One region of the Peribacillus sedimenti genome, then DNA from elsewhere that is predicted to be linked to it. Evidence: riboswitches for the same ligand, from Rfam matches in the RefSeq annotation. Region 1 holds a riboswitch; each other region holds the start of a gene.
What was found. A riboswitch is a leader RNA that binds a small molecule or an ion and turns the genes downstream of it on or off. The one in region 1 is predicted to bind S-adenosylmethionine.
Positions count from the first base shown of each region.

Region 2: it holds a riboswitch for S-adenosylmethionine, as region 1 does, so the genes downstream of both, V1500_RS16465 (5-methyltetrahydropteroyltriglutamate--homocysteine S-methyltransferase) here and metK (methionine adenosyltransferase) in region 1, are expected to answer to the same signal.
Region 3: it holds a riboswitch for S-adenosylmethionine, as region 1 does, so the genes downstream of both, V1500_RS08345 (DUF2292 domain-containing protein) here and metK (methionine adenosyltransferase) in region 1, are expected to answer to the same signal.

Region 1 covers NZ_CP143547.1:4,248,488-4,259,424, reverse strand. Annotated here, with positions in the region: gene V1500_RS20835 (alpha/beta hydrolase family protein) at 116-907, shown strand; gene V1500_RS20830 (DUF2584 domain-containing protein) at 950-1,192, shown strand; gene pckA (phosphoenolpyruvate carboxykinase (ATP)) at 1,525-3,111, opposite strand; gene V1500_RS20820 (thiol-disulfide oxidoreductase DCC family protein) at 3,331-3,711, shown strand; SAM riboswitch class I at 3,768-3,926, shown strand; gene metK (methionine adenosyltransferase) at 4,196-5,389, shown strand; gene V1500_RS20810 (gamma carbonic anhydrase family protein) at 5,550-6,071, opposite strand; gene V1500_RS20805 (lysophospholipase) at 6,216-7,019, shown strand; gene V1500_RS20800 (tetraprenyl-beta-curcumene synthase family protein) at 7,032-8,126, shown strand; gene V1500_RS20795 (LLM class flavin-dependent oxidoreductase) at 8,144-9,142, shown strand; gene V1500_RS20790 (class I SAM-dependent methyltransferase) at 9,200-9,772, opposite strand; gene V1500_RS20785 (TIGR01212 family radical SAM protein) at 9,772-10,731, opposite strand.
Region 2 covers NZ_CP143547.1:3,340,197-3,351,133, forward strand. Annotated here, with positions in the region: gene V1500_RS16460 (YitT family protein) at 1-796, opposite strand, end outside; gene V1500_RS16465 (5-methyltetrahydropteroyltriglutamate--homocysteine S-methyltransferase) at 2,615-3,748, opposite strand; SAM riboswitch class I at 3,824-3,933, opposite strand; gene V1500_RS16470 (hypothetical protein) at 4,147-4,362, opposite strand; gene V1500_RS16475 (hypothetical protein) at 4,460-4,717, opposite strand; gene V1500_RS16480 (hypothetical protein) at 5,086-5,577, opposite strand; gene V1500_RS16485 (hypothetical protein) at 5,546-6,250, opposite strand; gene V1500_RS16490 (hypothetical protein) at 6,436-6,987, opposite strand; gene V1500_RS16495 (ATP-grasp domain-containing protein) at 7,366-8,589, shown strand; gene V1500_RS16500 (hypothetical protein) at 8,794-9,258, opposite strand; gene V1500_RS16505 (GNAT family N-acetyltransferase) at 9,732-10,010, opposite strand; gene V1500_RS16510 (MBL fold metallo-hydrolase) at 10,118-10,648, opposite strand; gene V1500_RS16515 (hypothetical protein) at 10,653-10,916, opposite strand.
Region 3 covers NZ_CP143547.1:1,687,459-1,698,395, reverse strand. Annotated here, with positions in the region: gene V1500_RS08385 (peptide ABC transporter substrate-binding protein) at 1-547, opposite strand, end outside; gene V1500_RS08380 (ABC transporter ATP-binding protein) at 683-1,684, opposite strand; gene V1500_RS08375 (ABC transporter permease) at 1,690-2,640, opposite strand; gene V1500_RS08370 (ABC transporter permease) at 2,640-3,572, opposite strand; gene V1500_RS08365 (M55 family metallopeptidase) at 3,583-4,407, opposite strand; gene V1500_RS08360 (molybdopterin-dependent oxidoreductase) at 5,024-7,450, opposite strand; gene V1500_RS08355 (hypothetical protein) at 7,463-7,891, opposite strand; gene V1500_RS08350 (hypothetical protein) at 8,047-8,964, shown strand; gene V1500_RS08345 (DUF2292 domain-containing protein) at 9,643-9,822, opposite strand; SAM riboswitch class I at 9,943-10,047, opposite strand; gene V1500_RS08340 (ABC transporter ATP-binding protein) at 10,262-10,937, opposite strand, start outside.

The DNA of each region.
Region 1 (10,937 bases):
TTGTAATTTATTCAAATGTGTAACTTATTTACATAGTTTGAATTCCTTTAATGCTAGGGAAAGTTAGAAAGAGATATACAATATGGATAACGAATTTACTGATTGGAGAGGTTGTATGCAGGACGGTACTATTATAGATAAACGACGATTTCCGTCTCCACATCCAGGCATTTATCTTTACCTGGTTACATATATGTCAGGGGGCTTAAAGGTAAAAGGGTTATTGGCTGAGCCGAATGATGGAAAGCATTATGACGGATTTTTATATCTGAGGGGTGGAATTAAGAATGTGGGGAAAGTCAGGCCCTCAAGAATCACACAGTTTGCAGCCCAGGGATTTATCGTTTTTGCCCCTTTTTATCGCGGGAACCAAGGAGGAGAGGGTGATGAGGATTTCGGCGGAGAAGACAGATATGATGCCATTTCTGGTTTTAAGCTTCTTGAATACCATGACAGGGTGAAAAGGGATTGCATTCATATTTTCGGTTTCTCCCGGGGAGGTGTCATGGCATTATGGACAGCTATCCACTGTAAAACAGCCGCATCTCTAGTAACATGGGGAGGAGTATCTGATATGTTCCTGACCTATGTAGAACGAAGTGACTTAAGAAGGATGATGAAACGTGTGATTGGCGGCAGCCCGAACAAGTATCCGAATGAATATGAAATCCGGACACCTTTATTTCGGGCTGACGAGATTGATGTTCCGGTGTTGATCATCCATGGAGAAAAGGATACAAATGTATCTGTTGAACATGCATTCCGATTGGAAAAAACGCTTAAAATGAAGAGGAAATACGTAGAAAGCTGGTATTTCACACAGTTCACCCATTACTTTCCTCCGGCAATAAATCGGCAGGTGGTCAGGGATCTGACAAGATGGATGAAACAAGCCGGAGAAAAATGATATAATTCAAGTACAAATGCGTTTTTTTAGGAGGAAACTATTATGGGGATGCCTTTAGAGCTGAACACCATGATTGTTACGAAAGGAAGAGAGAAGCGCAGGGAAGAAAATATATTTACTCTGCAGAAAGAGGGGTACCGGCTATATCCAATAGATATTCCTATTGATGTAAGAAAGACGGTACAGGGGGAATCCAGCGGGACAGGTGAGATTATAAAAGTGGAATGGGAAAACAATCACACCCTTTTGACTTATCGATTAATCTCCTTAAACTCAACAAACTAAAACTTTATGTGATAAAGCTGCCCCTTGGTTTTTGCAGCTTTAGAGTGGAAGACTGTTTGATTGTATAACCATGTGAAAAACTGTAGACAAACTAAGAAAATTGAGGTTGCCTACAGTTTTTTGTTTGGCTTGCTAATTGAGTCCATTGATTTCCGTTCCAGGCGCTTCGCTTTCCTGGGCTCTATTTGTTCAAATAGCGATGGAGTTTACAAGAAGGGTCCGGAATGAGAACATTCCAGACCCCTTTTGTGGACAATCTGAGTCGAACTCCTTAAAGGAATTCGGCTTTTTACATGTTATGCAGAGCGAAAAATGTGTAAGAAACGGGCGATTTAGGAAATTGGTCCGCCAAACTTTTCAATTTCAGGAGCTACATCGGCAAATTTTTTGAAGTTGAAGCGGAATTTGGACGCAAGCTCATTAGCCTTTGCCTCGTAAGCATCTTTATCCACCCATGTTTTTCTTGGTTGAAGGACCTCGTCAGGGACGCCTGGTACATGAACAGGGATATCAAGGCCAAAGATTTCATCCTTGATTGTTTCGACATTGTTCAATTCGCCTTCCAATGCAGCCTGTACCATCGCACGAGTGTATGCAAGCTTCATTCTGCTGCCCACTCCATACTCTCCCCCAGTCCAGCCTGTATTTACCAGATATACCTTGGAGCCATGCTGATCGATTTTCTCACCAAGCATTTCGGCATAGCGGGTAGCCGGAAGCGGCAGGAACGGCGAACCGAAGCAGGTGGAGAAGGTAGCTTCAGGTGAAGTCACACCACGCTCAGTTCCAGCCAATTTGCTGGTATATCCGCTTAAGAAATGGAACATTGCTTGTTCCTTCGATAGCTTGCTGATTGGAGGAAGCACGCCGAAGGCATCCGCAGTCAGAAAGATAATGGTATTTGGATGTCCTGCAATGCTGGGATCTACAATGTTGCCAATAGATTGAATCTGATAGGCTGCCCGGGTATTTTCTGTCAATGAATTGTCATCATAATCTGCTACCCTTGTATCATGGTCCACAACCACATTTTCCAATACGGCACCGAAACGGATGGCATCAAAGATTTGTGGTTCTTTTTCCCTTGTGAGGTTGATGCATTTCGCATAACAGCCACCCTCGATGTTGAATACTCCGTTTGGAGACCAGCCATGTTCATCATCACCGATTAATTTGCGGCTGGTGTCAGCAGACAAAGTTGTTTTCCCTGTACCTGACAAACCGAAGAACAGTGCAACGTCTCCTTCTCTGCCGACGTTTGCGGAGCAGTGCATTGGGAGAATTCCCTGCTCTGGGAGTAAATAATTCATGACTGAAAAAATCGATTTTTTCATTTCACCTGCATATTCTGTACCGCCGATAAGAACAGTTCGCCGCTCAAAAGAAATAATTATGAACGTCTCGGACTTTGTACCATCCAAAACTGGGTCAGCTTTGAAATCAGGAGCTGAAATCACAGTGAACTGGGCGTCATGACCCTGGAGTTCTTCCTCAATGGGACGGATAAAAAGCTGATGGGCGAAAAGATTATGCCAGGCATATTCATTAATTACCTGAATAGGAAGTCTATATTTATGATCTGCGCCAGCATAGCCTTTAAAAACGAAAAACTCTTCTTTTTCTTTTAAATGAAGGATCACCTTGTCATATAGCTTAGCAAAGGCTTCCTTTGAAATCGGCTGATTTACAGGGCCCCAGTCCACTTTCTTTATAACGGATTCATCTTCAACGATATATTTGTCTTTTGGAGACCGGCCCGTATATTTCCCCGTTTCGGCTCTTACTGCCCCAGTAGATGTCAGTACTCCTTCCTTTCGGCTCAAAACCTTCTCAACTAATTGAGGGACTGAAAGTTGTACACGCGCGTTGCTCCCGGCCAATAACTCATGCAACCCATTTGAAGTGCTGACATAATTCATATATGAGATACCATCCTTTTATTTTTGAATTTAACGTAATAATACGATTAGTATAACACATTTATTCAATTAGTCTATACTATTCAAAACTTTTCGGTGATGGTTTTTCAGAATCTTGTCACCGTTTTTTTGTTTTGTCCATTTTGAGCTGAAATGTGTTTTGTCGGTTTTCATATGTGCGATAATATAATATAGATTTTATGGGAGAGGTGAAGAAGGATGAAAGATATAGCATTGTACGATGCCGAATGTACTCTTTGCCAAAAGACAAAAAAATATATTTCTTCATTTGATTGGTTTCAGACCATACAATGGATCCCGCTTCAGGATTATGCGACAACACAACATTATAAATTATCTATAGATCAGAAACAATTAAGAAAAGAACTTCACTTAATTACACATAAACGGCAACTATTAAGGGGATTCTATGCTGTAAGGAGAATCATGCTGCGCTGCCCACTTTTGATTCCATTCGGCATTTTAGCGTACCTTCCGTTTGCCGGGATTATTGGCCGGCCCCTTTATCGTTATATTGCCGACCGCCGTAGATTGTTTTTTAGAACGGAATGTGAAGACGGCAAATGTTCGATTCATTGACAACAAAATATTTGACATTTTTCGTTATTTTGTTATGATTTTACCTTGTACGGATTCTCTTATCCCGAGCTGGTGGAGGGGACAGGCCCTATGAAACCCGGCAACCTGCCGATATACCGGAATGAACCTGCTGTAAATGAGCACGGATTATTACCGGAATATTTGGCGATGGTGCTAACCTGATGCAAGGTTTTTAAACCCTTGAACGATAAGAGTGAAAGGATAGCTGTTCTGACAACAACCTTTCCTCTCAAGTGGATAGGTTTTTTTCATGTAGTCAGGAAAGCGATGTCACCTTGAGTTAAAATATTCGGGAAATTGACTATAAAACAATCTATGATAGAAACCTAAAGGGAATGAACTCCGTCGATTAGCCAGGCTGAAGAAAAAGTGAGTCGTTTATGTACCTTTCAATGGGGTAACCTCACTATTGTACTCCCTCATTCAGATGCCTGCACATACTTTTTTGTTAGGAGGAAATAAGATGTCCAAGAAACGCCGTCTTTTTACTTCTGAATCTGTTACTGAAGGTCATCCTGATAAGATTTGTGACCAGATTTCAGATTCAATCTTGGATGCCATTCTATCCAAGGATGCGAATGCGCGTGTTGCGTGTGAAACTTCAGTTACAACCGGACTTGTCCTGGTTGCAGGAGAAATCACAACATCTACATACGTAGATATCCCTAAAATTGTTCGAGAAACGATAGCCGATATTGGATATACACGGGCAAAATATGGTTTCGATTCTCAAACCTGTGCTGTCTTGACATCGATCGATGAACAGTCACCCGACATTGCGATGGGTGTGGACCAAGCGTTGGAAGCGCGTGAAGGCCAAATGACCGATGAAGAAATTGAGGCCATTGGTGCTGGTGACCAGGGATTAATGTTCGGCTATGCCACAAATGAAACAAAAGAGCTTATGCCGCTTCCTATCTCATTGGCACACAAGCTTGCCAGGCGCCTGACCGAAGTGCGCAAAGAGGATATTCTTCCATATCTGCGGCCTGATGGCAAAACCCAGGTTACAGTAGAGTATGATGAGAATGACAAGCCAGTGCGCATTGATACCATCGTTATTTCTACTCAGCACCATCCTGAAATCAGCCTGGACCAGATCCAGCGCAATATTAAAGAGCATGTGATTAACCCTGTCGTTCCTGCTGAATTAATAGATGAAAATACAAAATATTTCATTAACCCTACAGGACGGTTCGTTATTGGAGGGCCACAAGGTGATGCGGGGCTGACTGGACGCAAAATCATTGTGGATACTTACGGAGGGTATGCTCGCCATGGAGGCGGCGCCTTCTCTGGAAAGGATCCTACAAAGGTGGACCGCTCTGGGGCGTATGCAGCACGTTATGTTGCAAAGAACCTTGTAGCAGCAGGCCTTGCTGACAAGGTTGAGGTACAGCTGGCTTATGCGATCGGTGTCGCACAGCCCGTTTCGATTTCTGTGGATACATTCGGCACAGGAACTGTAAGTGAAGATGTACTGGTAGAGCTAGTACGGAAAAACTTTGATCTTCGCCCTGCCGGCATCATTAATATGCTTGATCTTCGCCGCCCTATCTACAAGCAGACAGCAGCTTACGGACACTTTGGCCGTACTGATGTTGAACTGCCTTGGGAACGCACGGATAAAGCTGAAGCACTTAGATCCCAGGCCTAATAAATATATTAATAAAAGGACCCATACCAAGTAAGTAAATCTTCAGACTTGGTATGGGTCCTTTTTGCATTGCTATGGTGATTAAATTGCTTGATGGAAAACAATAATAAAACCAATGAAGGGAGTACGATCGGCTTTTTTTTCCTTCGTATTCGGGCACTCACTTAATTTTTTTCGCGTGTTTATAATATTGGGCTTTCTCCGCATATTCTCGGGAAATTCGCTGCATGTCTTTTCTATCTTCATCTGTCAGCTCGCGAATTACACGTGCCGGTCTTCCGAAGGCCAGCACATTTGGCGGAATCTCTTTCCCTTGTGGAACCAGGCTGCCTGCACCTATAAAGGCGCCTTCTCCAATTACAGCATTATCAAGGATAATTGAACCCATTCCAATCAGGGCTCCTTTCCTGATTTTGCAGCTGTGGAGGATTACCTGATGTCCAATCGTGACTTCGTCTTCAAGGATCAGAGGATTATTCGGGCTTTGATGCAATACGCTATTATCCTGGATATTCACCTTTTTCCCTATGATGGTGGGTGCAACATCTCCGCGGATCACGGAATTAAACCATAGGCTCGACTCAGCACCAATAGAAACATTGCCTGTGACTATGGCATTTTCAGCGATATATGCACTATCCGCTATGTCAGGGCTATATTCTTTGTATGGGTAGATACTCATTTCAGAATCAAATCCTTTCCGTCGTATGGAACTTTTCGGTATTATCTTATATAAAGATAATATATCGCAATCCGGAAAAGATTGCAGAGTAAATCTCTTCACATTATTACCATCTATATATTGTCTGGAGGAGGAGTTCTATCTATGTGGAGCTTACAAGCAGAGGGCTCTGCTAAAGCCGTGATCGTCATCGTACATGGTGCTTTAGAACATCATGGCCGTTATAAATGGCTTTCCCAAATGTGGAAATCAGCAGGATATCATGTTATTTTGGGCGACCTTCCCGGACAGGGAATGACCACCCGTGCATTTCGCGGGCATATAGATTCTTTCGATGAATACTTAACTGCAGTCAGAAGCTGGATTGCCGAGGCCTATAAGTACTCCCTTCCTGTTTTCGTACTGGGCCATAGTATGGGAGGACTTATTGCAATCAGGCTCCTTCAGCAAGAAGAGCATGACTTGGCAGGGGTCATTCTTTCATCACCCTGCCTCGGATTGGCATCATACCCATCACGGATGAAAAATACGGCTTCAAAAATACTGAATCTAGTTCATCCGAAATATAGGGTTGACCCAGAGCTGACACCGGAAATGGCAACGAGAAATCCTGATATTAAGGATGAAGACATGAATGACAGCCTGTTCGTTACCAAAGTATCTGTCAGATGGTACCGGGAACTGGTCAGCTCAATTAAGGATGCTTTTGACGAAATCCCTGAATTACAGGACATTCCCGTTCTCTTAATGCAAGGGGGAGATGATAAAATAGTAGATAAAAGGCCGGTGCGGGAATGGTTTAATTACATTCTCTGCAGTGAAAAGCATTATAAAGAGTGGCCTGGGCTTTATCATGAAATATTTAACGAACCAGAAAGAGAAAATGTATTTCTATATGCATTAGGGTTTGTTGAAAATAGGTTGAAGACACTGGGATATATTATTTAGGCGAGGTGTGCTATGGCAGTACCGACAAACCCCTTAACATTAATGAAAAATGTATACCGGGACATCTTTCCCGTTGTACATGAGGAGCTCAATTATTGGAAGAAGCGGGCAGAAGAAATACCCAATCAGGAACTGAAAAGACAAGCGTTGGCAAGCATCCATTCAAAAACATTTCATTGTGAAGGAGGATCGATTCTTGCGCTCGCTGCCGAGAGTCAAGCAAGGGCTGCGATCCGTTTTATCGTGGCCTATCAGACAATCAGTGACTACCTGGATAATTTATGCGATCGGAGCACATCTCTTGATCCCGAGGATTTCAGGGCTCTGCATGAATCCATGCACCACTCGATCGATATTGATGCCGAGCCGTCGGATTACTACAGATATCGGTCCGATAAGGATGATGGGGGTTATTTGCATGAACTGGTCTCTGCTTGTCAATCTGTTCTACGGGGGATTTCCAGCTATCTGGATATTTTCCCATATCTAAGGGATTTATGCTCTGTTTATTGTGATTTGCAGGTGCATAAGCATGTAAGAGTTGAAGAAAGGGTACCTCGGCTTCAATCATGGTTTGACCATCATAAAGCACAGCTACCAACTATGTCGTGGTATGAGTTTTCCGCTTGCTCGGGATCCACTCTCGGTATTTTTTGCCTTGTTTCCTACAGCATGAGACCGGATTTTACTCAAGAATATGCGGAAAAGATCTGGCAGGGGTACTTTCCATACATACAGGGACTCCATATCCTATTGGATTATTTTATCGATCAGGAAGAGGATAGAGACGGAGGAGATTTGAATTTCTGTTTCTATTATAAGGACGATCAAGAGCTTTATAACCGATTTGCTTATTTTGTTGAAAAATCGGAGCAGCATTCGAGATTACTTCCACATAAACGATTCCACCTGCTTATTCATCGGGGCTTGTTAGGTCTTTATTTATCTGATGATAAAGTACAATCCCAGAAAAAGATTAAAGCTGTTTCCAAGAGACTGATTCGATGCGGCGGCTTCGTGTCCATGTTCTTCTATTTGAATGGCAGGGCGTATCGTTCGCTGCAAAAAAGAAGGCATGCAGCTGCGACAGCAGCCAGCCTAAATTGACAGAAAGGGGAGCGTCAATGAAATTAAGTATTCTGGACCAATCACCAATTTCGCAGGGAATGTCAGCAGAAGAAGCTCTCCAAAATACTGTTAAATTAGCGCAGCACGCTGAAAGATTGGGTTTCCACAGATTTTGGGTATCTGAGCATCATGATGCAATGACTCTTGCCGGCACCTCTCCGGAAGTGCTGATTCCCTATCTTGCAGCAAAGACAGACAGAATTAGAGTAGGATCCGGCGGGGTTATGCTTACTCATTACAGCGCTTTTAAGGTCGCCGAAAATTTTCGGGTCATGGAGGGATTGGCACCGGGCAGGATTGATTTGGGAATAGGAAAGGCCCCTGGCGGAATGCCCATTGCCTCCCTTGCATTAGCAGACGGAAGAAAGAGGGATAAAACACGCTACCCGGAACAAATTGATGACCTTTTGGCTTACTTGCACGATGCCTTGCCCGAAGGCCATAGATTCACAGGCCTTACTGCAGCCCCCGTTACAAAAACTGCACCAGAGGTCTGGCTGCTTGGTTCAACAGAATCAAGTGCGCTGCTCGCTGCAGAAAAAGGCCTTCCCTACACATTTGCCCAGTTTATAAATGGGGAAGATGGGTTTGAATATATGGAAAGATACCGGCAGAATTTTAAGCCATCAAAATTTTTAAGCGTACCGAAGAGTCTAGCTGCCGTGTTCTTTATTTGCGCGGAAACAGACCATAAAGCAGAAGAAATTGCATCAATATTGGATTACACCATGCTTATGCAGCAGCAGGGCGCTCGCCTGGAGGGAACGCCAAATCTTGAGCAGGTTCAGGCTTATCAGTATTCATCTTTTGAACTAGATTGGATCAGGGAAAATCGCAAAAGAATGGTAGTAGGGAGTCCTGTTTCTGCAGCTAAGCAATTAAAGGAATTGAGTGAAGGCTACATGGTCGATGAAATGATGCTCGTAAGCATTACGTTTAATTTTGAAGATAAAGTAAAGGCTTTAAGGTTAATTGTTGAGCATTTTGGGAATTAGCGGAAAAAGAGAATATTAAAAAGAAGAGTCTGCCAGCTAATGGATGGCAGACTTTTTCTATCTTTTTTCAATGGCAATGATAAATGGAGGCTGGTTAACTTGATTGATAAACCCATACTGTAGAACGTGCGCTCTGTCCTGTGGAAGGGAAGAAACATATCGCAATAGTTCATCCTTTTCAACAGCGCCCTCAGGATGTCCATGATAGATAACAAGGATGATCAACCCTTCAGCAGCCATGATTTCCAGCAGTTGTTCGATTGCTGAAATGGTCGTGTCAGCCCTCGTAACAATTTGTTTATCCCCTCCCGGGAGATAGCCGAGATTAAAAATTGCGGCAGTGATCCTGTGATGAACCGATTCAGGGATATGGTTCTTTATGTTTTCATGACCTGAGTGAATTAAAGTGCAGCAGTTTGCGAGGCCCTGCTCGTTCAGCCGTGCAGCGGTGGCCTCAAGTGCTTCCTGCTGAATATCAAAACCATAGATGTGGCCTGTGTTTCCGGCAAGTTGTGCTAAAAAAACAGTATCGAACCCGTTCCCGGTAGTCGCATCTACAGCTATATCTCCTTCTCTAATTGCTTTCTCGAGCAGAACCCTTGCAAACGGCAAAATCCTATCCAATTTCATCAAATACTCACCGCTTGTTTATAAAATTTGCCTTGCCAGCTGTTTCGTCTTTTTAATTCTGAGTCAATTGCGTTTAAAACACTCCATTTATCAACACTCCACATAGGCCCAATCATCAGTTCTATTGGCCCGTCACCTGTAATTCTATGGATCACCATTTCTGGAGGAAGAATTTCAAGCTGGTCGCAGACGAGTGAGATATACCGATCGAACGAGAGGAATTCCAGCATACCCTTTTCATATTGTTTGACCATCGGGGTACCTTTCAATAGATGCAGGAGATGTATTTTAATTCCCTGTACATCAAGCTCGGCAACTTGTCTTGCAGTTTCCAGCATCATTTCGTCCGTCTCAAGCGGAAGACCGTTAATAATATGTGAGCACACCCGTATACCGTGTTTCCTCAGCTTTTCGACTCCCTCTGCATAACACTGATAATCATGGGCGCGATTAATCAATAATGCGGTCCTTTCATGAACTGTCTGAAGCCCTAGTTCCACCCATAAGTACGTTCGTTTATTTAGTTCGGCAAGATACTCCACAACATCATCGGGAAGACAATCGGGCCTTGTGGCGATCGATAAGCCAACGACTCCTTCCTCCTTGAGGACGGTCTCATATTTTTCCTGTAAGACCTCGACAGGGGCGTGAGTATTCGTAAAAGCCTGAAAATACGCCATGTACTTGGCATCTTTCCACTTTTTGTGCATTTTTTGGCTTACCTGCCGGAATTGAGTTTTAAGGTCATCTGCCCGATTGCCGGCAAAATCTCCGGAACCCGCTGCGCTGCAAAAGGTACATCCTCCATGCGCTACAGTCCCATCTCGATTAGGGCAATCAAAGCCGGCATCAAGTGCCACTTTAAATACTTTATGTCCAAAAACCCGACGCAAATGGTAATTCCATGTGTGATATCGTTTATCTTGGTCAGCATATATAAACGGGTTTGACTCATCCATGGCAGAAACCTCCTTCATTGCGAATAACATCCAAATTGTCTTTTGCTGTGTGCATTTACTGATGAACATGCAACATTCATGCCCTCCGATTGCGGTAGGTTTTACAATCATAAAAGGTATTTTACCATGTATCAAAGTCTGTTTTCAAAAGTATTTCGAATTCAGGTCACAGGAAGGGAAATGTCTATACTTGCCTTTTATAAAGC
Region 2 (10,937 bases), 910 kb from region 1:
CAATTGTAGTTAGTTTGGATTCCTCGAGCCTGTTGATAATACAGAATATTACCATTTTGTCATCTCCTGTAAATGCCCCTTCTCCCTGGAGATAGGTAACACCCCGTCCCAGACGGTCATTGATGGTATCACCTATATCACGGGCATGGTCACTTATGATCCATACAGATTTCGTTTCTTCCAGACCATCCACCACAATGTCGATTGCCTTGACAGCTACCACGTAGGCCAATATGGAATACATCGCCCGATCCCAACTGAATACAAAACCTGCTGCACTTAAAATAAACAGATTAATAAACATTACAATCTGGCCAACGGAAAACGGTGTCTTCTTGTTTATGACAATTGCAAGTATTTCCGTTCCATCTAATGCCCCTCCGTTGCGAATCACCAGTCCTACACCTACACCCAAAAACATCCCTCCAAATATAGTAGCCAGAAGGATATCATCAGTGAACGCTGGTACAGGATGGAATAATGTTGCGAAAAGCGATAACACGATAATTCCATAAATAGTGGAAATGGCAAACGTCTTTCCGATTTGTTTATAGCCCAGATATACAAATGGCAAGTTTAGTATGAACAGGAATATTCCCAGTTCAATGCCAGTGATAGATGAGAGCATGATGGAGACACCTGTCACCCCTCCATCAATTACATGATTTGGAACTAAGAATATTTCGAGGCCGGTAGCCATTAACAAAGCTCCAATCGTGATAAAAATAGCTCTTTGTAGAATCTTTATCCGAGATAGCTTTCGGTGCTGATTCTTTATTGGAAGTGCTTCTGTCAAACACCCTCACTCCTTTCCTATATAATGCCCTTCTACTATTATAGCTTTTTCGATGCGGTATTCCTATAAATAGCTTTCTTACTTGATTTCTAACTGTTTTCTTGCATAACTTTTTTCCATTCTGTACTTTTTTCAATCATTAATTTGCCCATCAAAGAAAACCATTATTTTGTGAAAAGTTTTCAATCATTATTATTGATAATTTAGCAAACGTGCATATTGATATATGATAAGACCAAACTGTATCTAAATTGCGGTATTCTAAGATACATTAGTTTTAATATCAAAAGAAAAAAGAAATCATATTAAAGAAAAGGCCAGCTTAGAGCTGGTTCTCTGGGGTGGCAAGAATATTCAATCGCTAAAGAAAAAGAAATTAGAAAAATCGGCCGGCAACTTGTCCGAGCATCAGGCACTTAAGTGTATTAGGACTGAAGAGGCTGACTGCGTATTTTTGGGCTATTGGATATCGGAAATACACAGGAAGTGGAACAGTCGTTTTGTCAGGGGCTGAAGATGCTATAGGTTTAATTGTGAGGCAAATTGCAAGACTAAAGGCATAGCTGGTACAGAGGACAATATTCTACACATATTAGATGAACCAGGATTTGATGCAGCGAGCAACTATGAAAAGCAGGATGTCGCAATAGCACTAAAAGATGCATGTCCACCTGGCATTGATGTACATTTCGAGAATGTCGGAGGGAAGGTCGCCAATGCCGTATTTACACTCTTGAATAATTTTGCACGGACACTCTATGCTTCAGTTTATAAATATGAAGAAGCAGACGCCTGGCCGCACTTATAGCCATACCTAATTAAAATTTGCTCCTGATGCAGGGATTCACCATTCTTCATCATGCAGACGAACATTGCGATCGTCTACATGATGTTTTTGTGCTGCTATTAACTTGATTTATAACTGAGAGTTGGAAATTGAAATGAATACATTTAGCTTTTATTATTTAGATAGGAGGGATTAAATCTTGCTGCGGTGCTAGGGGCGGTTAAATGAGCATATTGGATTTGGAAAGAAAGATTTTTATCAATGAATTAATTAAATTATGCTCTGAGTATCTACGATGTGAGGATGAAAAGACCAGGATGTATATCCGGGAACACATCATCCTCCTTAGCAACACTTGTATTAAAATAAAGTCATGTTAAACACAAAGGCAGCAGGTTTAATCCCTTCTGACAAGTTGTAATACTTCCGAGGATTATCCCGGGCTCTCGTCTTTTTATTAGTTAAGAAAGTATAACGTTTGCACTTTGACTGACCCTGTTTCGCCGTACACGTTGCACTAGTACCGACATCGCCAGGCGCCACACGATATGGGGGCCCAAGCTGACATTCCACTTGTGGCTGTAATTAGCCAAGGGTCATTTAAATAGGGCGCTTCCGCTTTTCTAACGGTTACGGCTCTATCTCAGAAACCTTGCCCGGAGACTTTCCAGTGTTAGCTCCCTTAAACAAATCAAGAAAGGCATCTATTGTGTCATTTCTTAAACTCACGCATCGATTTTTAGCATGCAGCCCTCTGATGAAAACCACCAGATTTTTGAACTTAATCCAACAAATGAATCGTTAACTCTTTCACTGGTTTGTTGGAATTTCACTTCTGTAAGGTCCCACTGGAACAGTTTCATATGTAATTCAGTTCGGTATGTTGTTCAGCCATACCAAAATAACATTTAGGAACCGGAGATTTTCCCACAGATTAATGAACAATATTTTCCGGTTAAATAAATTACTAATATACTTTATGTATAAATAAAAACGGGTATTTCACCCGTTTCTATTTGTACATATTAGATTTACTTCCAAACTTCCTGAGCTATTTCAACAACGTGTCTTAGCTTTGCCCATTGCTGTTCTTCTGTCAGCAGGTTCCCTTCTTCTGTCGAAGCGAATCCGCATTGCGGGCTTAAGCAAAGCTGGCTTAGGTCAACATATCGAGTAGCTTCTTCGATACGGCGTTTAATATCATCGCCATTTTCCAGTTCGCCAAATTTCGATGTTACCAATCCTAGAACAATTGACAAATCAGGCCGGTTCACAAATCGAAGAGGTTCAAAACCACCTGACCTGTCGTTGTCATATTCCAGGAAGAATCCATCAATATTGAGATTTCCAAACAGGGTTTCGGCAACTGGTTCATAGCCTCCCGAAGAAATCCATGTAGAACGGAAATTTCCCCTGCATATGTGCATGGTAATTGTCATGTCTTCCGGACGGCCCTCCACAGCATCATTTAATGTTTTTAAGTATCTGCTGCTCAGTTCCTCTGGATTTAAACCGCGGGCACGGATCTTTTCCTTTTCCTCGGGTGAACAAAGATAAGCCCATGATGTATCATCCAGCTGTAAGTATCTGCATCCCGCGTCATAAAAAGCCTGAATAGCTTTCTTATATGTATGGGCAAGATCGTTGAAAAATTCATCATTATCCGGGTATACGTTTTGTTCAATTTCGCCTCTGAAATGAAGCATGCTCGGACTTGGGATGGTCATCTTTGCAGTATGGTCGCCAGCTACGCTTTGAAGGTATTTAAAATCTTCAAGCATAGGATGCTTATCGAAGTCTAGCTTGCCAGTTACCTTAATGGCTCTTGATTTCGTCTGCTTTTGATGGAATTGGATTCCCCCTCCAGCCTGGTACCCTGTTACCCCTGTCAGAGCTTCAAGGAAGTCAAAATGCCACCAAGCACGGCGGAACTCTCCATCAGTTACAGCCTGCAGACCCAGCTCTTTCTGCTTTTGCACGATTCGTGTAATTTCTTCGTCTTCGGTTGCTCTTAATTGCTCAGCTGTAATCTCACCATTTAACTTCTGAAAACGTGCATGTTTTAATTTTTCTGAGCGCAGCAGGCTTCCGACCTGGTCTGCATGAAACGGTCCATTTCCTGCTCTCAAAAAGCCTTTATTTATCAGTTTTGTTTCATTTACCATAAATCTTTACCTCTTTTCTTGATATAAGTAAAAAAGCTCTTCCTTAATAAGGAAGAGCTTGTGGTTACAATCTCCTCCTTATCTTAAAGAACGTTCACAGTTCTTCAGGACTTAGCACCATTCTGTTCGAAAACAGCGGTTGCCGGGCTTCACAGGGCCATTCCCTCCACCACTCTTGATAAGGAAAAACAATTATATATATAGTATTATTAATTTTTTAAAAATTGTCAATAAATATCTCAGGGGACCATACCTTTGTCAGAGTGACTGTGACAATTAAAATAAAATCGCTGCTGACAAGAGAACGATTGCTGCCTTTGTATATTATTAAACTAAATATAAAAAACTCAGTAATAAACAGGGCAGCCCAATCATGGGTTGCCCTTTGATGATGTTAACTAAAAATTTCTAGAATCAAAGTTTGCACCCGAATCAGGACTCCCAGTATCTCCGGCACTTGAATGAATTTCCTGGCTGAATTCCGCATCAGTCATTGCTCTGCGGTCTTCCAGAAGTCCATTGGCAATATTCGGGGAGTCTCCCACTCTGCCTCTCGTTATTCCTCCGTCGATAGACTTGTTGCTGCCATTGTTCTGTGGATTATGCTCCGGCATATTGATTCCTCCCTTTCCTAACCATTATTCTCTGTCGAAATCTTAAAAATATGTTTGGAAAGTAAGACCGGAAACCTAATGAAACGCAGTACGGGCGTTATCTCCTGATTCGCCCTTTTACGGCTTCCCTTGTCAATCGCGCATTCTCTAAGCCCCTGCTGCTGAATGCGTTATCAGTGCTTTGCTGTTTATCTATGGGGCCTCCACTTGTATCAATATCACCGGCCAATCTAGGTGTTGGATCTTGCTGAACTGCATGGTCCGCAGCCTTAATATCATCTATAGAATGAAATGAATCGTTCCAGCTAACCTCCGCACTGCTTCCTGTTTGTTCAAATCTATTGTTTTCTGACATGAAAATCCTCCCTTATTGTGGTTCTTATTCATAGGGCTAAAATCTAAAAGGCATGAAAAAATACGACTCCCATACCAATAATGGTGCATTGCGAAAATAGCTAATATATTTTCTCCGTTCTCTCGTATTATTCGCCATATTTCCTGAAACATGCCTTTGATTTTAGCTTTTATGCGTCAATCTTTTGCCTGGCAGGAGCAATAACCCGGACTTCCTTCAGCCGTAATCATATTTATGGCTAAATAAAACAGGCTGCGGGGGTATATCCCTGCAGCCTTAAATTTCCTATTGCATTATAGTGGTCCTGCCCTCGAATTGGCTGCACTCCTTTGTTCCATAAATAAAACCTTCGGCTGCCTCAATTGCAATTAAGTCTTCATTTTTTGGGTAAGATCCTCTTGTGTATTACTGTACTCCGCAAGTTTAATTTGAAGAAGATTCACTTCATCCTTCATTTTCTGGAGATCGATATATAACTCAGCTTTCGATGCTTCATTGCTGGTCATAACGCTGCTTATAGCCTTTAAGTTGTTTTGTATTTTATAAAGTTGTTTCTCCAGAACAAATTGAGAGCCCACATTTCCCTTTACCTGTTTTTGGAGCAGCTGCACATCATTTTGAAGCATGCCAATCTTCTCTATTTCAGCTTGTGTGGATTCACTTTCCCTGTTCCTGGTATTTAACGCTGCCACACTATTATTGAACTCTTTAAGATTCTGTGTAAATACTACATCCAATTCCTTTAATCGGCCGGCCAAAAGGTCCAGTCGCGCGTTGAAATCCTCAAGGTTCATAACATTTTTCAGTAATTTTTCATCATGCTGCATGTTAATATTGTCTAATTGGCTGCGAAAATCCACTGTGCATCTTATCGTGTTCTTCTAATGCAGTCCTGAAGGCCTCTATATTTCCAATCATTCCAGCAAACTGACTTGAAAGTAAGGAAAACGATGCCTGGGACTCCTGCAGTTTAACCTCCATATGCTGGATACTTTGCTGCAGCTGGCTCAGTGATGCTGCTAGTTCCTGTTGCTTTACATCACCTTGTTCTATTTTTTGTTCCATTCCTATTAAGCTAACTTGGATCTGGCTAACGACGCTGGCAAGCAGCTTCCGTTCCGTTTCATAATTTGACAAAAGAGAATACAGGTCACCGTACTTTGCCTCTCCATTAGTCAGGCGCTTTGTGTGATCAAGCTGCAAACTTTCGAATTGATTTAACCGTTGCTCAAGAGCCTTTTGATGTTGGCCTTGGTCTGTTATTTGGCGATCGGCATGCTTAAGGCTCGATAATTGGCTGTCTAATTCTACTTGCAGTTCTGCCTGCTTTTTCTTATATTGAATTAATTCCTTATCAAGTAAATGTAGCCGCCCATTTTGGCTGATTAATTTATTTTTAAAGCCTTGCTGCATTTGTAATATCTCTGAAGTCTTGTTCCACTTGTATAATTTCTGGTTCCCATTATGGTCATATACAAATATACCGGTAGGATTTGCTCCAGGTAAGTGGTTATCAGCTTTATGATCAATCAAGAAAACTCTCCTCCGCGCAGTTTTATGATCACTATATGTAAGGCCATATCGAAAAGTGAATCGCATGGTGGCTGTAGGGGTGAACTACACGGTAATAAACGGGTACTTAAGGTACAGTGATGAAACCTTATTTTTAAGGGTGCAGCTGAATGTCTAAGGCTTTGCAGGGCGGAATGCAAAGCCTATTATTTTTGTACATATCCATACTTTTTTGTAGTTCTTAGGACAACACCAGCCAATACAAAAAAGATACAGATTAATACGAATTCTCCGGAATGCTTTTGAATGAACTCACTTGTTTTTCTCTGGATCATATGCAAAAAAGGCTCCTGAATTGGTTCATTCCTTGTTTTCACATAAGTGATATGCCGAACTGAATCTCCTGACAAAACCGGCTCCAGGCCATATTTCCCTTCATCAAGAGATATCTCTATCACATCTCCTTCTGCAATATCCATGAATTTGGCACCGACATATTCAGATGATAGCCAAATCGGTATATAGGTATAGTACACAGGAATAGATGTTTTTCCTTCTGTATGATCCGTAAGCTTCAGTGGCTGCAAAACCTGTAAATTCATCTTTCTGATTTGTCGTGGTTCCCCATTTTTCTTTGTTTCTTCTTTAAATTTTCTATCACTTGTAACCTTTCCAATTAATCGTACTGGTGCTTTTGCATTTATTTTTTTTACCTTTGCCGGGTCCATTGCTGTCAGGCCCGTATTGGTTATAAACATCCCATACATCACAAGCAGGAAAACCAGTATACATATTTTTAGAGAACGCCCGAAAATGAAGAAACACTCCCTTCAACAGTTTGATTGTCACAACATCACTGTCCATTTTCTCCTATCATACCTGACCGTTGGCATTTAAATTGCTGGATTTTGTCTTTCAAACCAAGAAAATTGGCCATTAACTCAAATTACAGCTGCATATTCATTTATCATCGTCTTTCTATAATCATGTACTTTATACCTTGAATTTCCAAATATGGTGCACAAAACTTTGCAGAGTTGGTTTTAACAACCTGTTAAACGTCTATAAAGAAATTACTAGCTCTGCAGCAAACACCAGCAAAACTAACCCAGCTGTACAATCAAGGAGGTAATAGAATGGGTGAAACATCATATCAAATGAACCAAGCGAACGAACCTCATGTACTTCGGCCTTCAAAATCCATTAAAGAGATTTATGGAGATAACATTGTTTACAATCCAAAATTGTATGCCACTGATTATGGCCACTTCTCTGGAGATTTATTAACATTGGAATCTTTAACCGGGAGAGAACTGACAGTGGTGGGGGATGTCCCCGTTGTTTGCCATGCAAGTACAACTACAGATCCGGCTATCGCCTTGTTGCAAAAGGCCGGTCTTCATATTCCGCAATATTATACGTATGAAAATGATAAAGAATATGTCGAAGTACTTAATAAGGTGCATAAACAGGACAAAAAAATGATATCCCAATTTCCTCAGCCAACAGACGAGGTATCACATGATCTTTTTTGGATTGACCCAAAACTTCATGCTTATTTATGTGACAAACAAAATATCCCGGAGCTTGTTCCTGCCGAACACGTAGCGCGAAGACGGCTAATGAGCCTCGATGAAATTTTACAAGAAAAGCCGAAGCTTCCATTTGTCCTAAAAACAGGTGACGGGCGTACTACAGCGGGTGGGTATGGCGTTGTATTAGTAGAGAATGAGGATCAACTGAATTCAATAGATGAAACCTTTGGTGATTTGTCACATATTATTCTCGAGGATTATATCGAGTATGATGAAAATATTTCTGTTCATTATGTTGCTGACAAGGACGGAGAGATCAATTTTATCGGAAAATCCGTGCAGATCGTAAATGATGGCAGTTTCCGTGGAAGCTGGATTACCACAGAAATTGAAGACCGTTACGGGGATATAGTTCAGACCGGGTACGAAGTCATGAATAATATAACAAAAATGGGTTATGTAGGTGTTGCTGGATTCGATGTGCTAATAAAAGACGGCCAATATTACTTTATCGATTTAAATATTCGGTTTAATGCTTCTACCTGCGGACTATTACTTTATAAAGATATCAAAAATAGATTTGGTAAGGACACCGTTCGACTTTGCAACTTCGATTGGACCGACGATTTCGATGATTTAATTCCTGTTGCAGAAAAATATTTGGACAAAGAACAATTTGTCCCGCTGAGCTTGCTGGATGCAGATTATTTCCCTGACCAAAAGCGTGTATCAAAAATGATTGGCCTTGTAATAGGCGATTCTGTGGAAGAAGTAGAGAATATCCTGGAAGATATGGCACAGGATGATCTTATAGTGAAGGAATAATCGGCACTTTTATTTCCATCATAGAAAATGATCGTTTTAGCCCAAGTAATGCTTGGGCTATATTACTTTAAACCAAGCGTTCTTCAGTAAATGCTGAATATTCGGCGTCATAACATTTAGCTATGTTATCAATGCAGCTATGTAAGAATATATGGTAAATCCGGCCATAATGGTAAAAGCGAACAAAAGAACAGACATATATTTTTATATTCTGTATTCTTTGGATGAAAAACAAAAGAGCTTTCGTTCGATTCTGCCCCTCTCCCCGATGAATTTGTACCAGCTTTGACCAATATAAAATGGGTTGGTAAGGAGCTTTTCAATAATATATTTTATTTTGCTGTCTGCCTCTTTGTTTTCAAGTTTTTCTTTAGAAGACAAAGCAAGCACAAAATACGATTTTGACAGGTCCAGCTCTAGAAGTTTAAGGTGATACGTGTGCTTATGTCTAAAGTTAAACTCTTTAAGCACTGCTGATATGCTTTTTTCCACGTCTACTTCAAATTTTGCTGCTTCTGACCACTGTTGCAATAAGGCATCATAAAGAGTCATTGTAATAATATGATGTGACACAAAATCCAAAGGATCATATTCTTTATTTAGGGATTTAAGCTGCTCGTCTGGCAATACCACAAACTTATTATAGTCAGCGAAAAAATTTTCGCTCATCACATATACCCTCTTTCGTTAGATGTACGTATAAATAAAAAAGCTTTGGCGATTGAATAAGTGCGTTTTCTATATAAAAGAGTTTACTATACAAAGATATCAGAGAACTCAGGTGCAGAATTATATGCTCTGCGATCCAGGCATTCATGTATTTAGTTCTCGCCGGAACGTAAAAACCCTTCAAATTGTCTATAATTTCTTAAAAACTATTTAAGGAAAGGTTTCGATTTGAAAGTTTGGAATTTTTTGTATGTTTTTTAGGGTATAATAAACATTAAGCTGTATGAAAAGAAACATATCTATTTATCCTCAAATAGGGATTACTTAACGGCAGTACACATCCTTATCTGTCAATGGTTCGGTCATTTTAAAGGCTGGAGATTATTGAATTCTCCAGCCTTTCAACTATTCATTGATATAAACTCCACCCGCAACCAGAAATCGGATTGATAAATATCCGTTCTATATCATCCTCAAGCTAATTGGTCTTGATATTCCTTCGTATTATCCATGACCTTTTTCGCAAAAGAACATTGTGGACGGATAAGTTTTTTCTCTTCCCTAGCAAATTCTACTACCTTTTTCACAAGGTCATTTCCTACACCTTGTCCACGAAGCTGATCTGACACAAAAGTATGGGTAATGATAAGGATATCGTTGTTCTCTCCACTAGTTACAAATTCAATATTGGCCAGCTTTTCACCATTTTCCTCAATGTAGAAGCCATTTTCTTCTCGCTTGATTTGGTTCATTGGATACCCCCCTAAGTTGAATTCACCGCTAACGTGCACCTTATTCTTGCATATTACCTTTTACCTTGTTCCGGACAGCAGTAAACTTTGCTGCTGATAGAAAAAAATCATTTCGTTTGCCCTACAGATGCATTGTTAAAAAATATATTTTTTGTTTTATCCCATAAAATAATTCCTGGTTTTATTTGTAAATCATGGTCCGCTTTGACCTTGAGATAATCCTCCCGGTCCGGAAATTCTTTGACCCATCCTAGGGACCGTTTAGCCGCCCTTTTATCTGTTGCTGCCCCAGATAAAATTATTTCTTTCCAGGAGCGTGTAGAATATCCGACATCATTGGCCAATAACAACCTGCCATTTTCAGCAGGACGGAAAACATGCCATGACGGTGGATGGGAGTATGTACCAAATAAAGAGAGCCATCCCGAACCAATCATAGCCGTTCCTCGACGGGCCATAAGGTCTGTATTATGAAAAGTCTCACCATGGAGACCTTTCCACATTGTTTTTATGTATCCAGCCCTTCTATGAGGAGCCTTCCATTCAGGCCTCCTGAACAGAATTTGTTTCGCATCTTTTACATGCGCAATGCCGCTGACATGGTCTGCATGCATATGTGTAAGTAAAACATAATTCAAATCCTTACTTACAAATCCCCATCTGTCCAAAAAATTTCATAGATGCATTGACCCGCTGCCCAAATGCTGTTTTTGGTTTGTCCTTATATTTTCGTGCCACCCCGTATCCACATGGATTAACCTTTTTGGGTGTTCGATAAGATATGAGGAAATTTTTCTTCTTCCCTCTCAGCCAGCCTGAGTATGGAAGTAGATGGACGGTCTTTTCACGAAATGCCAAATCTCCGTCTATAAGTACCCTGCCAGTATGTAAAACATGAACCTTCACAATCATTCTCCATTAGGCAAT
Region 3 (10,937 bases), 2.6 Mb from region 1:
AATATGCCTGCGGACTGGTGAGCTTGACTTCGAACGTTTTTTCATCGACAGCCTTGACCGCTACCTGATCGGCAGACCCTTCGCCAAGATTATACGCTTCTCCTCCTTCGATAAAGTATCCAAGAAAAGCGGCTGAGGAAGCCGTATTTGGATCCAAAAGCCTCTTCCAGGCAAACACAAAGTCATTCGCAGTTACATCATCTCCATTTGACCATTTTGCGTCTTTGCGGATATGGAATGTATATGTTTTCTTATCGGAAGAAATATCCCATTTCTCGGCAGTCGCAGGCTGCGGCTCGTGATTTTCATCAAGACGGGTCAAGCCTTCCATCAAGTTATTTAAAGCATTCCAGGAAACCGAGTCAAAGCCGATCGGAGGATCGAATGACGTCGGTTCGGCCCCATTGTTCAACTTCAAAACCTTTTCTTCCTTTTTCCCATCATTTGAGGATGATTTCTTTTCTGATCCGGCATCCTCACTTGCCGTACACGCGGCAAGTACAAAAACCATAACTGCAGATATCAGTAGCGCCAATAGTTTCTTCATCTTGTTCCCCCTTCAATTGGTAGATATATCAGTATCAACTGTCCTGCGCAAGATGTCCCAGAGAAACCGCGGAAATCACCCTGAGCAGACAGATCACACCCAACCTGAAAACATTTACACCAGCAATCTGGCAATCTATCTGCCCATCATCGCCAGCATATTCTGTGCACGTTCATCCTGCAGCCAGCAATCCACATTATGCTCATTGCTCATGTGAGTTTTTGAAGGATACACTCTGTCACATACTTCCATTGCATATTTGCAGCGCGCAGCAAACGGACAGCCCACAGGCGGCGCAAACAAATCCGGAGGCGACCCTGGGATCGGCACCAGTTCCGCACCATCAAGGTCCAGCCTCGGCACGGAATTGAGCAGCCCTTTTGTGTAAGGGTGCTGGGGATTATAGAAGATTTCCCTTCTGGTGCCGGCTTCCACAACCTTCCCCGCATACATGACGGCAATTCTGTCCGCAACCTGTGCCACAACCCCCAAATCATGGGTAATGAGGATGATGGACACCCCGGTTTTATTTTGAATATCCTTGAAAAGCTCAAGGATCTGGGCCTGTATCGTAACATCAAGAGCAGTCGTAGGTTCATCAGCAATCAAAACATCGGGCTCACATACGAGCGCCATGGCAATGACGATTCTTTGGCGCATCCCGCCGCTGAATTGGTGAGGGTATTGCTTAAGGCGCGATTGCGGACTCGGAATTCCTACCAGGTTAAGCATTTCGATTGTTTTCTTTTTCGCCTCTGCACGGGAAATGCTTTTATGCTGGAGGATCCCCTCCATGATCTGCTCCCCAATGGCAATGGTTGGATTCAAAGCGGTCATCGGGTCCTGGAAAATCATCGAAATGTCGGCACCGCGTATTTTCCGCAGCTCTGCTTCTTTGAGTCTTGTTAAATCACGCTGTTTAAATAAAATCTGTCCTCCGGTAATTTTGCCGGGCGGCTCGGGAATCAGTCCCATTATGCTTTGGGAAGTAACGCTCTTGCCGCATCCGGATTCTCCCACGATGGCAAGTGTTTCGCCTTTATGTAAATCGAAGCTGACACCCCGGACAGCCTTGACTTCCCCTCCGTACGTTTTAAATGAAACATGGAGGTCTTTTACTTCCAGTACTTTTTCCATTCTGTTTACCTCCTCAGCTTAGGGTCCAGGGCATCCTGCAATCCATCCCCAAGGACGTTGAAAGCGAACATGGTCGCTGAGATGAAGAAGGCAGGAAAGAACAGACGCCACCATTGGCCCGATAAGATAGTGGACAAACCGTCGTTGGCCATCATGCCCCAGCTTGTATGCGGCGGCTGGATGCCAAGGCCGAGAAAGCTGAGGAACGCCTCCGCGAAGATCGCCGAAGGGATGGTGAGCGTCAATTGGACGATGATCGGTCCCATTGTATTCGGGAGCAAATTTCTTCTGATGATCCGTCCGGTTTTAGTCCCGAAGGTTTGGGAAGCCAGCACAAATTCATAGTTCTTAATTTGAAGCACCTGTCCCCTGACGATTCTGGCCATTCCGATCCACCCTGTCACGGAAAGCGCCAGAATGATTGTGGATAACCCCGGCCCAATTACGACCATGATCAAGATGACAACAAGCAGATAAGGCACCCCGTAAAGGATTTCGATAATACGCATCATTACATTGTCAATCCTGCCGCCTTTATACCCGGCAATCCCTCCGTAGGCGATTCCAACGATGAAGTCGATCATCGCGGCTGCGAAAGCTACAAACAAAGAAACTCTTGCCCCATACCATACCCTCGTAAAAACATCCCGCCCCAGTTCATCAGTGCCAAACCAGTATTTGCTGGATGGCGGCAGGTTCTGCTCGGTCAGATTTTGGCTGAGGGAATGCGGTGAAATCCACGGGCCGATAATGGCCATGATCATCAAAAGGAATAGAAAGACCAGTCCGCCCATCGCAAGTTTATTTTTCCTTAACCGGCGCCATGCATCCTGCCAGTAAGAAAGGCTGGGACGTACGACAGCTTCAGCTTCTGTTTTATCTTTCTGTTTAGGCACAAACCACTCATCGGGGATGCCCGGAGTTACATTCGTTTCCTCCTGTTTACGAAGCTCCACTATTTTCCCTCCTTTTTGCCCATTTTGATCCGCGGATCAAGGATTCCATATGCGATGTCAACGAGTAAAAGCATGGCCACAAGCACAGCGCTGTAGAACACGGTCGTGCCCATGATCACGGGATAATCACGGGTGCCGATGCTGTCTACAAAGTATTTTCCCATGCCCGGTATCGCGAATATTTTTTCAATGACAAACGTTCCTGTCAGAATGCTTGCCGCCAATGTCCCAAGAACGGTGACGACCGGCAAAAGAGCATTTCTCAATGCGTGTTTGAAAACGATTTTTACAGGTGACAAGCCTTTAGCCTTTGCTGTGCGAATATAATCCTGCGTCAGGACCTCCAGCATGCTTGAACGTGTCAGCCGGGCAATGATCGCCATCGGCCCCGTAGCAAGGGCCAGTACCGGAAGCACCATATGCTTCGGACTTGACCATGTCGCAACTGGAAAAATCGGATGTGATACCGCGAGCTGCTGGATCAATAAAGTAGCCATCACAAAGTTAGGCACTGATATACCGATAACGGCAAACGTCATCGCCAGATAGTCAATGACGCCATTGTGCCTAAGGGCTGCTATCACACCGAGAGTAATCCCCGATACAACCGCCACAGCAAGCGTCCACATCCCAAGCTCGAAGGAGATCGGGAATCCGCGTCCCAGCATCTCATTTACCGTTTGGGATGATTTCTTGATGGACGGTCCGAAATCAAGGGTAATTACCTGCTTTAGGTAGTTGCCATACTGTACAATCAAGGGCTCGTCCAGGTGGAAATATGCCTCCAGATTTTTCTGGACCGCCTCATTGGTTGTCCGTTCTTCATTAAAAGGTGACCCCGGGATCGAATGCATCAGGAAAAAGGTCGCGGTCAGGATCAGCCAGAGAGTGACAATCATGGCAATAATCCGTTTAACGTAATAAGTATTCATCTTTGCACTCCTAACAGAATGTAGTTCTCATGGCCAATTCCGTCATAACAAGCATTGCCTGATATGCCTCCAAAATGTCTTTTGCCTGAAAACGAACGATGGTGGTGCCTGGTTCTATTTCCGTGCCAGGCATAAGATTCGCCCATTCCGCCTCCCCGTAATTCGTGAACTCGATACTAAGCACTGGCCTGTCCGGAGGCGTTAGAGGCTTGACCTTATTCCTATTCCTGAGGGCCTGTTCCGTTTTTTCATGAAGAAGGCGCCCTGCTTTCTCCGGAGTCAGTGAAAGGGCTGCAGAACGGGAAATCGTTTGTTTTACTGCTGCTGTCGTAATATTAGGAATCAATTGCTCCGCTTCATGGGCTGCACGGTCATCCCCTGCTACCATCAATAGCGGAACATCATAATATCCTGCCACATAAGCATTGAATCCAAGTTCCCCGACCGCTGTATCATTTATGTACATGTTCCTTGCACCGAAAATCATGGAATGCGCCATCACGCCTCTTAACGGCGCCCGGGCATGATAACCGACAAAGAACGCCCCGCCGAAAGAAGAATCCAGCCCCTGCACCATGGAGAATGGCTTCACATCCCCAGTTATCAGCTGTGTTTCCGGATGAAGCCTTTCAATCAGCAGATTATTCATTTTTGAATGGCTGTCATTTACGATTACTTCCTCGCAGCCATGATCGAAAGCAGCTGTAATCACGTGATTTGCCTCGTTCGTCATGATTATACGGCCACGCTCATAATTATGCTTTTCGGAATCCACATGAGTATGATCAACGAGCCCTGTGATTCCTTCCATGTCAACTGACATATATAGCTTCATAGGTATCCTTCTCCCTGTTATGTATACTTTTGCTTTTAAAATTATTATACTAATATTCTTAAAATTATAAAATATCAAATTACCATTTTTCTTTCATATTAGTATGCAACTTCCATATATCTGCGAGTAAATCCTGTAACAGCAAGACATTTTACAAAAATATTTTTTTTTCAAAATTACGGGCAAAAGAAAATTACGGCCGAAATTAATTAAAAAATTTAGGAGGATTAGACTGAATCAAAAAAACTCCGTTCGAATGTTCGCAAGGATTCTTCCATCTTTACAAGAAGGTCTATTGCTTTCAGTATTTATTCTAAACTTGGTCCTTCACCATGACCTTTTTCCATGACAGGTACAGCTATTTGACCTTCATCCACCTTATTAAGATCCTTCCTCCAGCTCTGACGCTGATTTCCTATTTCCATCTTTCTTCCGCTCTTTGCCCTTCAGTTCCCCTATAAAGCCTCTAAATTCCGTCCTTCACCTCCGCATAAAAAAATCAGGACAGGCATTCCCTTCTTCGCTAATCTAGAAATTGGTTTATTCAATATGCTAAAAAACCTAAAGACTCCATCCGAATGTTCGAATGGAGCCTTTCGTAAGTTCTTCTGCTTATTCAAATCTTCTGCCGATAGGGCATATACGGCTGCATCGGGACATTTAAAACAGACAGAGGAACCTCCAATGTATCGCCCATTTGTATACTGTACGGGTTAGTTAGGCCGTTTGCAGCTGTTAAATCTTCCACTGACATCCCATATTGTTCAGCAATGAATTCCAGGGTTTCGCCGGTCGCTACCTGATGTTCCCTGCGAATCTTTTCAATCTTGCATGCAGATTGCTTAAAAGTCGGCTGCTTTGAGAGCGGGTCTACATAATCCACAGTCAATTCATTGGCAGCCTCTTTCTTTTCCCAGCTTCCGAAATGGAAGGGAACGAACACAAGCCCTTTTTGAACTGCATCCCCAATTCTTGCGGGAACCTCGATCCAGCCCCTAGGCGAAGAAAGTCGCACCAGTTCGCCTTGGACAATGGACAATCTTTTTGCATCATCTGAGTTGATTTCCACATATCCATGCTGGGCTGCCATTTGAAGATACGGGGACCTTCCCGTTTTGGTGCGCGTATGCCAGTGCCAAACAAGCCGGCCTGTTGTTAGCCACATTGGATAATCCTCATTCGGCTGTTCGGAAGGCGGCAAATACCGGGTCGGATGAAAAATCGCGCGTCCCTTCGCATTTTTGCTGGCGTATTCCTTTTTTGTAAGGTTACGGCCAGTGAACTGGTCCTTGGTATAGCTTTGCGAATAACTGACATCGGTATGGAATAGAAAATCTGAATACAGCCTTGGGGTCCCAAGCGATTCTCCGTCTTTTACCGGCCATCTTAGCCCATTATGTTCCTCCAGCCTTTGATAGGTGATTCCCGTCATATCACAAGGACGCCCTTTAGACACAAGTTTAAATTCCTCAAAGCATTCCTCTGGAGTCTTATAAGCGATTAAAGGCTGTCCCTCTTTATCCGTGAAATCCATCCTCCGGGCAAAATCCATCAATATGTCAAAGTCGGATTTTACTCCCTTAGGCGGGTCTACCGCTTTCCGAAGCAGGTTTATCGTCCGGTCGGCATTTTCCATCGTCCCTTCTTTTTCTCCCCATAAGGCAGCCGGCAGTACCACATCCGCAACCATTGTCGTTTCTGTAAGGAAAGGATCCTGAACCACCACAAACGTTTTCTCCAGAGCTTTTTTTGCACGCTGGCGGTTTGGAAGGGAGACAAGCGGGTTCGTGCCGATATTCCAGAAAAACCCAATCTCTCCGTTTTCAATCATTTCAATTTGTTCCTCAATTCCTTTTTCCGGTCCGACCGGCAGTGTCATCATATCGACATTCCATAGTTCTGCCATTTCCTTTATATGCTCCGGGTTCATCGGATTCCGGTGAGCGGGGTATGTGCCTACCCCTCCGGCCGTCCGATTGGCAGACGAGCTTGGCTGCCCTGCCATATGCAGCGGCCCGGAGCCGGGTTTTCCAATCAGCCCCCTGATTAAATGCAGGTTGTTAATAGCGACGCATGCTGTTGTCGCATCCGCACTTTGAAACGTACCCTGCAGTGTAGTTGTCACAAGCGAATCTGTATTGCCAAGCTTCATGGCAGCAAGCTTGAGGGTTTCTTCAGGAATACCGGTTACCTCCGCCGTTTTTTCAAGAGTCCATTCCCCGACAGATTTCATCATCTCTTCAGCACCAATTGTGTGCTTCCCAATGAAATCAGAGTCTATTCGTCCATTCAGCAGCACTTCGTTAATAACGCCATTGAGCAGTGCCACATTGGTTCCTGGATAAAGTTGAAGATGGAGGTCTGCTTCTTTTGCTGTCATGGTCTTTCTAGGGTCGACGACGATGATATACGGCTTCCCGGTTTTTTTCTTCCTTTCCATGATCCTTTCAAATAAGACTGTCCCTGTTTCCGCAACATTATGTCCGAACAACATGAGTGTATCTGTTACGTCCACATCATCAAAGGAAGCTGGTGTACCGTCGGCGCCGAAGGATTGAAGGAGGCAGAACTCAGTAGTAGCCGTACACAAACGCGTATTGGCATCCAGCAGATGGGTCTGCAGGCCGGCACGCCCTATTTTTGCAATGGTATAATAATCCTCCAAAAATCCCTGGCCTGTGGAATAAATGGCGACACTGTTTGAACCTTTTTCCTTCAAAGATTGCTTTGCCTTTCCAACAATAAGTTCCATCGCCTCTTCCCATGAAGCCGGCTTCAGCTTTCCTTCTTCGTTGCGGATAAGCGGTGTCAAAAGCCGGTCTGGTGCATTGTTCGCATGCCATTGATTCTCACCCTTCGGACCAAGCCTCCCGCGATTGATAGAATGTTTTGCATTCCCTTTAATACCGACAATTTTCCCATCCTTCACAGCAGTATAACAGCCGCAGCCTATTGAACAGATATTGCAGGTACTGTACACCCATTGATCCACCTCGCCCTGGCTGTACACATTTTGGTCAATTCGTTCACTTTCCCATGCCACTCATAAAACCCCCTATCGAAGTGTCGGGATGTAGAAAGTCGGAACAACAAACTTCACATCTTCTTTTCCATAAATCTTCTCCAGCTCCATAGCCGCCTCTTCCAAGTTCTTCTTCATTTCCGGAAATAACAGTTCCAGCTCGTTCACTATATTTTCTGACGGCAGCTTCATCCACACATTCGCTCTTTTCCAGGATCTGAATGTTGGATTCGCCAGCTCATGGTCATGATAGACAATACTTATATACTCCCTAATCTCACTGAGCTTGGCATTATTCTCTTCGTTCAGCTCCGGTATAAGCTTTCGGAGCGCTTCCTCCTGCTCCTCCAAGGATGACCTGACCAATGTAAGTAATGGATGGTTATATGGCTCTGTTGCTTCCAATATCTTTTCGGTCTTACTTAATACCTCGCAAAAAAGCTGCTGAAGTTTTGTTGTCATCCTTTTTCCTTCTTTCATTTATTTATATTTATATTCTTTAAATAACCTGTTACCTCTTTGTATAAACTTTCGTTTGGCTGTTGAGAGAAAGAGGAAATAAAGAGAGTAAAAACATGGGGAGCGTTTTAGTAATATGTATAAAAGGGGGAGATTCGATGTTATTATTTTTCATTTCGATCACACTTATAATATTCGCCATCAGAGCTATGGCCGGCTTGAAAGCCAAAGGACACAGCAGCGACGGCTCCATTGTCATGGCGGCAGGAATTTTGATTAGCGGAGCCTTGCAGAAACTTCCCTCTTTCTCATCCATCTCCTATTACGCCGCTTTATCACTGCTTGGATTGATTGCCTGGCTCTCTGCAGAATATCTGGGTGATGCATTCGATCACACTTTTTATCAGAGACACCTGTCTGACCCAATCGGCAGCTTTGCATTGGGCACCTGGATTGCCGCTCTCTCAGTCACCGTTGTATCACTGATACGCACTGAGTCACCTTTCCATTCTGTCGAAATTTTCCTTTATATATTGGCAGTAATACTGGCAGCTGCCTTCATCTGTTTGGTCATCTGGAATTATTATCGGATTTTACGTACACCCGCAAAGCTCAAAGACACCCACGGAATCATACTGCTGGCGTGCGTAGCGATCCAATCAATCGTCATCGCCGGAAACAGCCTAACGAATCAGATTCTTTCATTAAAATTATCAATATCGCTCATCATGATAGGAGGCTTCTTTTACCTAACAGGTTTTTCACTGATCCTAGCCTCCATTAGGACAAAAAAAATTAACAGGCTGCTCCATGATTGGCCCAATACAAATACGATCATTCATGGGGCCATTTCTATAACGGGTCTTGCCATGGTTACAAGTTCACCAAAGTTGGGAGATCTTATAGCATTTGTCTGGTTCCTAGCTTTGTCGGTTCTTATGATAGTGGAAATTTTCGTGGGGATAAGAGCTTATAAACGTATCAAGTCTTACGGCTGGATGAGAGGGATATTCACTTACCACCCTTCTCAGTGGGCACGGAATTTACGCTCGGCATGTTCCTGGCCTTTACCATAAAGCTCCCGATCTATAGGGGTTTTCTCGGTAGACATGATGGGGTCCTATGGCTGCAGAAACACATCATTTCAGCAGGGAAATATTTTGTCATTGTCTTATTTCTGATTGAAGCATGTCTTGCCCTAACCCACCTAAGGATGAAACTGGAAAAGTCCATCCAGGCCAGAAGATGGACGTAATACTCAGAGATAAATCAACACTAACCTACCTAAATGCAGAATACATTATGTAAAAAACAGTAAGGCCATATCAGCAAATGTAATATGGCCAGGTTTAAAACTTGCCATGAAGATCACAAGTTTTTATTTTTAGTCATCTTCACAAGACAAACTCATTCTCTATGATTATATGCTTTCTTAATAAATATGACCTTGAAAATCCCTGCAAGATGCGTTATACGGCTATTATTCGAAGGGTCTCCAAGTTGACCTGTCTAAGGTTAGTTTTGAATAGTTGGCCAAAACCCTCCGTATTATCGGGTTGTATTTGATTCGAAAATTTCAACCATTTGCTTCACAATGTGAGTCCAAGTTCTAGTAGAAAATCATAAATGTACTAATGCTGAGTTGCTGCTTCAGTATCTCAACAATGATATAAAAAATAAAAAAACGCCCCTGCAACTACGCAAATGCATAATTACAGGGGCGAGTTTTCTGCCTTGGCAACTCTTTAATGATTCTATCGTCTTTTCACTTGTGAATCGGTGGATGGATCTTTCACTAACTGATATCTGATTTTTTCAGTTGTATCAATCTGGGTGATCTCTCCTGCATGTACAGTGATTAATACTGACCCATACTCAATGTTTTGCAGACTGGAGATTATTTGATTGATCTTTTGTTCATCAATGCGTTTCATGTTATCCTCCCACATGCTTCCGTTTAAGAAATTTGGAATTTTTGTTTACAGACTATGGAAGAAAAAAACCCTTCCCAACTATAAGAAGAGGTTCAAGCAACAGTTCAGTATACTCTACTCGTCTTATCTCCCAAGCCCTAAAGCTTGCTGGAATTGGCACAGTACCAATGCTCGTCTGCTGCCGAGGCTTCTCCGGGCCAGTCCCTCCACCTCTCTGGATAAGAAAATATTTCTAAAAGTTATATACTACAATTTATATCGGAATACTTATGTTGTCAACACTTTATTTAAATATTGTGACTTTTTGGCCAGGTTTCTTTATGGACTTGAATACGAGCAGTAAAAAATCCCCTATTTGCAAGGGGATGTTGCAAGCCTATGTTTTTACAGTAAAATCAACCGCGTGCGATATGTCATTGATGGCATTCAACTCCTCAGCTTACTCTGCAAAATGGCATGCTGCCTGCTGGGACACTTTATTCCCTGCATATCGAAGGACGGGTTCCTGCTGCCTGCATATATCTTGAACAAACGGACACCTGGTATGGAACCTGCAGCCTGAAGGCGGGTTTAAAGGACTTGGCAAGTCTCCTTTTAACAGGATCCGTTCTCGCTTGATTGTAGGATCAGGAATAGGAATCGCAGACAACAGGGCCTTTGTATAGGGATGCTGTGGGTTGTCATATAAGTCCTGCGCATCTGCAATTTCAACTATTTTCCCTAAATACATTACCGCGATTCTGTCACTGATATACTGTACAACACTTAAATCATGTGCAATGAAAATATATGTCAAATTAAATTCCCGCTGGAGGTCCTTTAACAAATTTAATACTTGTGCCTGAATGGATACATCCAGGGCTGCTACCGGCTCATCAGCAATAATCAGCTTAGGATTCAAAGCTAAAGCTCGGGCAATTCCAATGCGCTGGCGCTGGCCGCCACTGAACTCATGTGGATAGCGATTTAAATGATTCTTATTCAAACCCACTACTTCCAGCAAATCTCTCACTTTTTGAATCTGCATTTCTTTACTCATATTTTCATGAGTTCGAAGTGGCTCCCTAATAATTTCACCAACTGAAAGCCTTGGATTTAAGGAGGCATATGGGTCT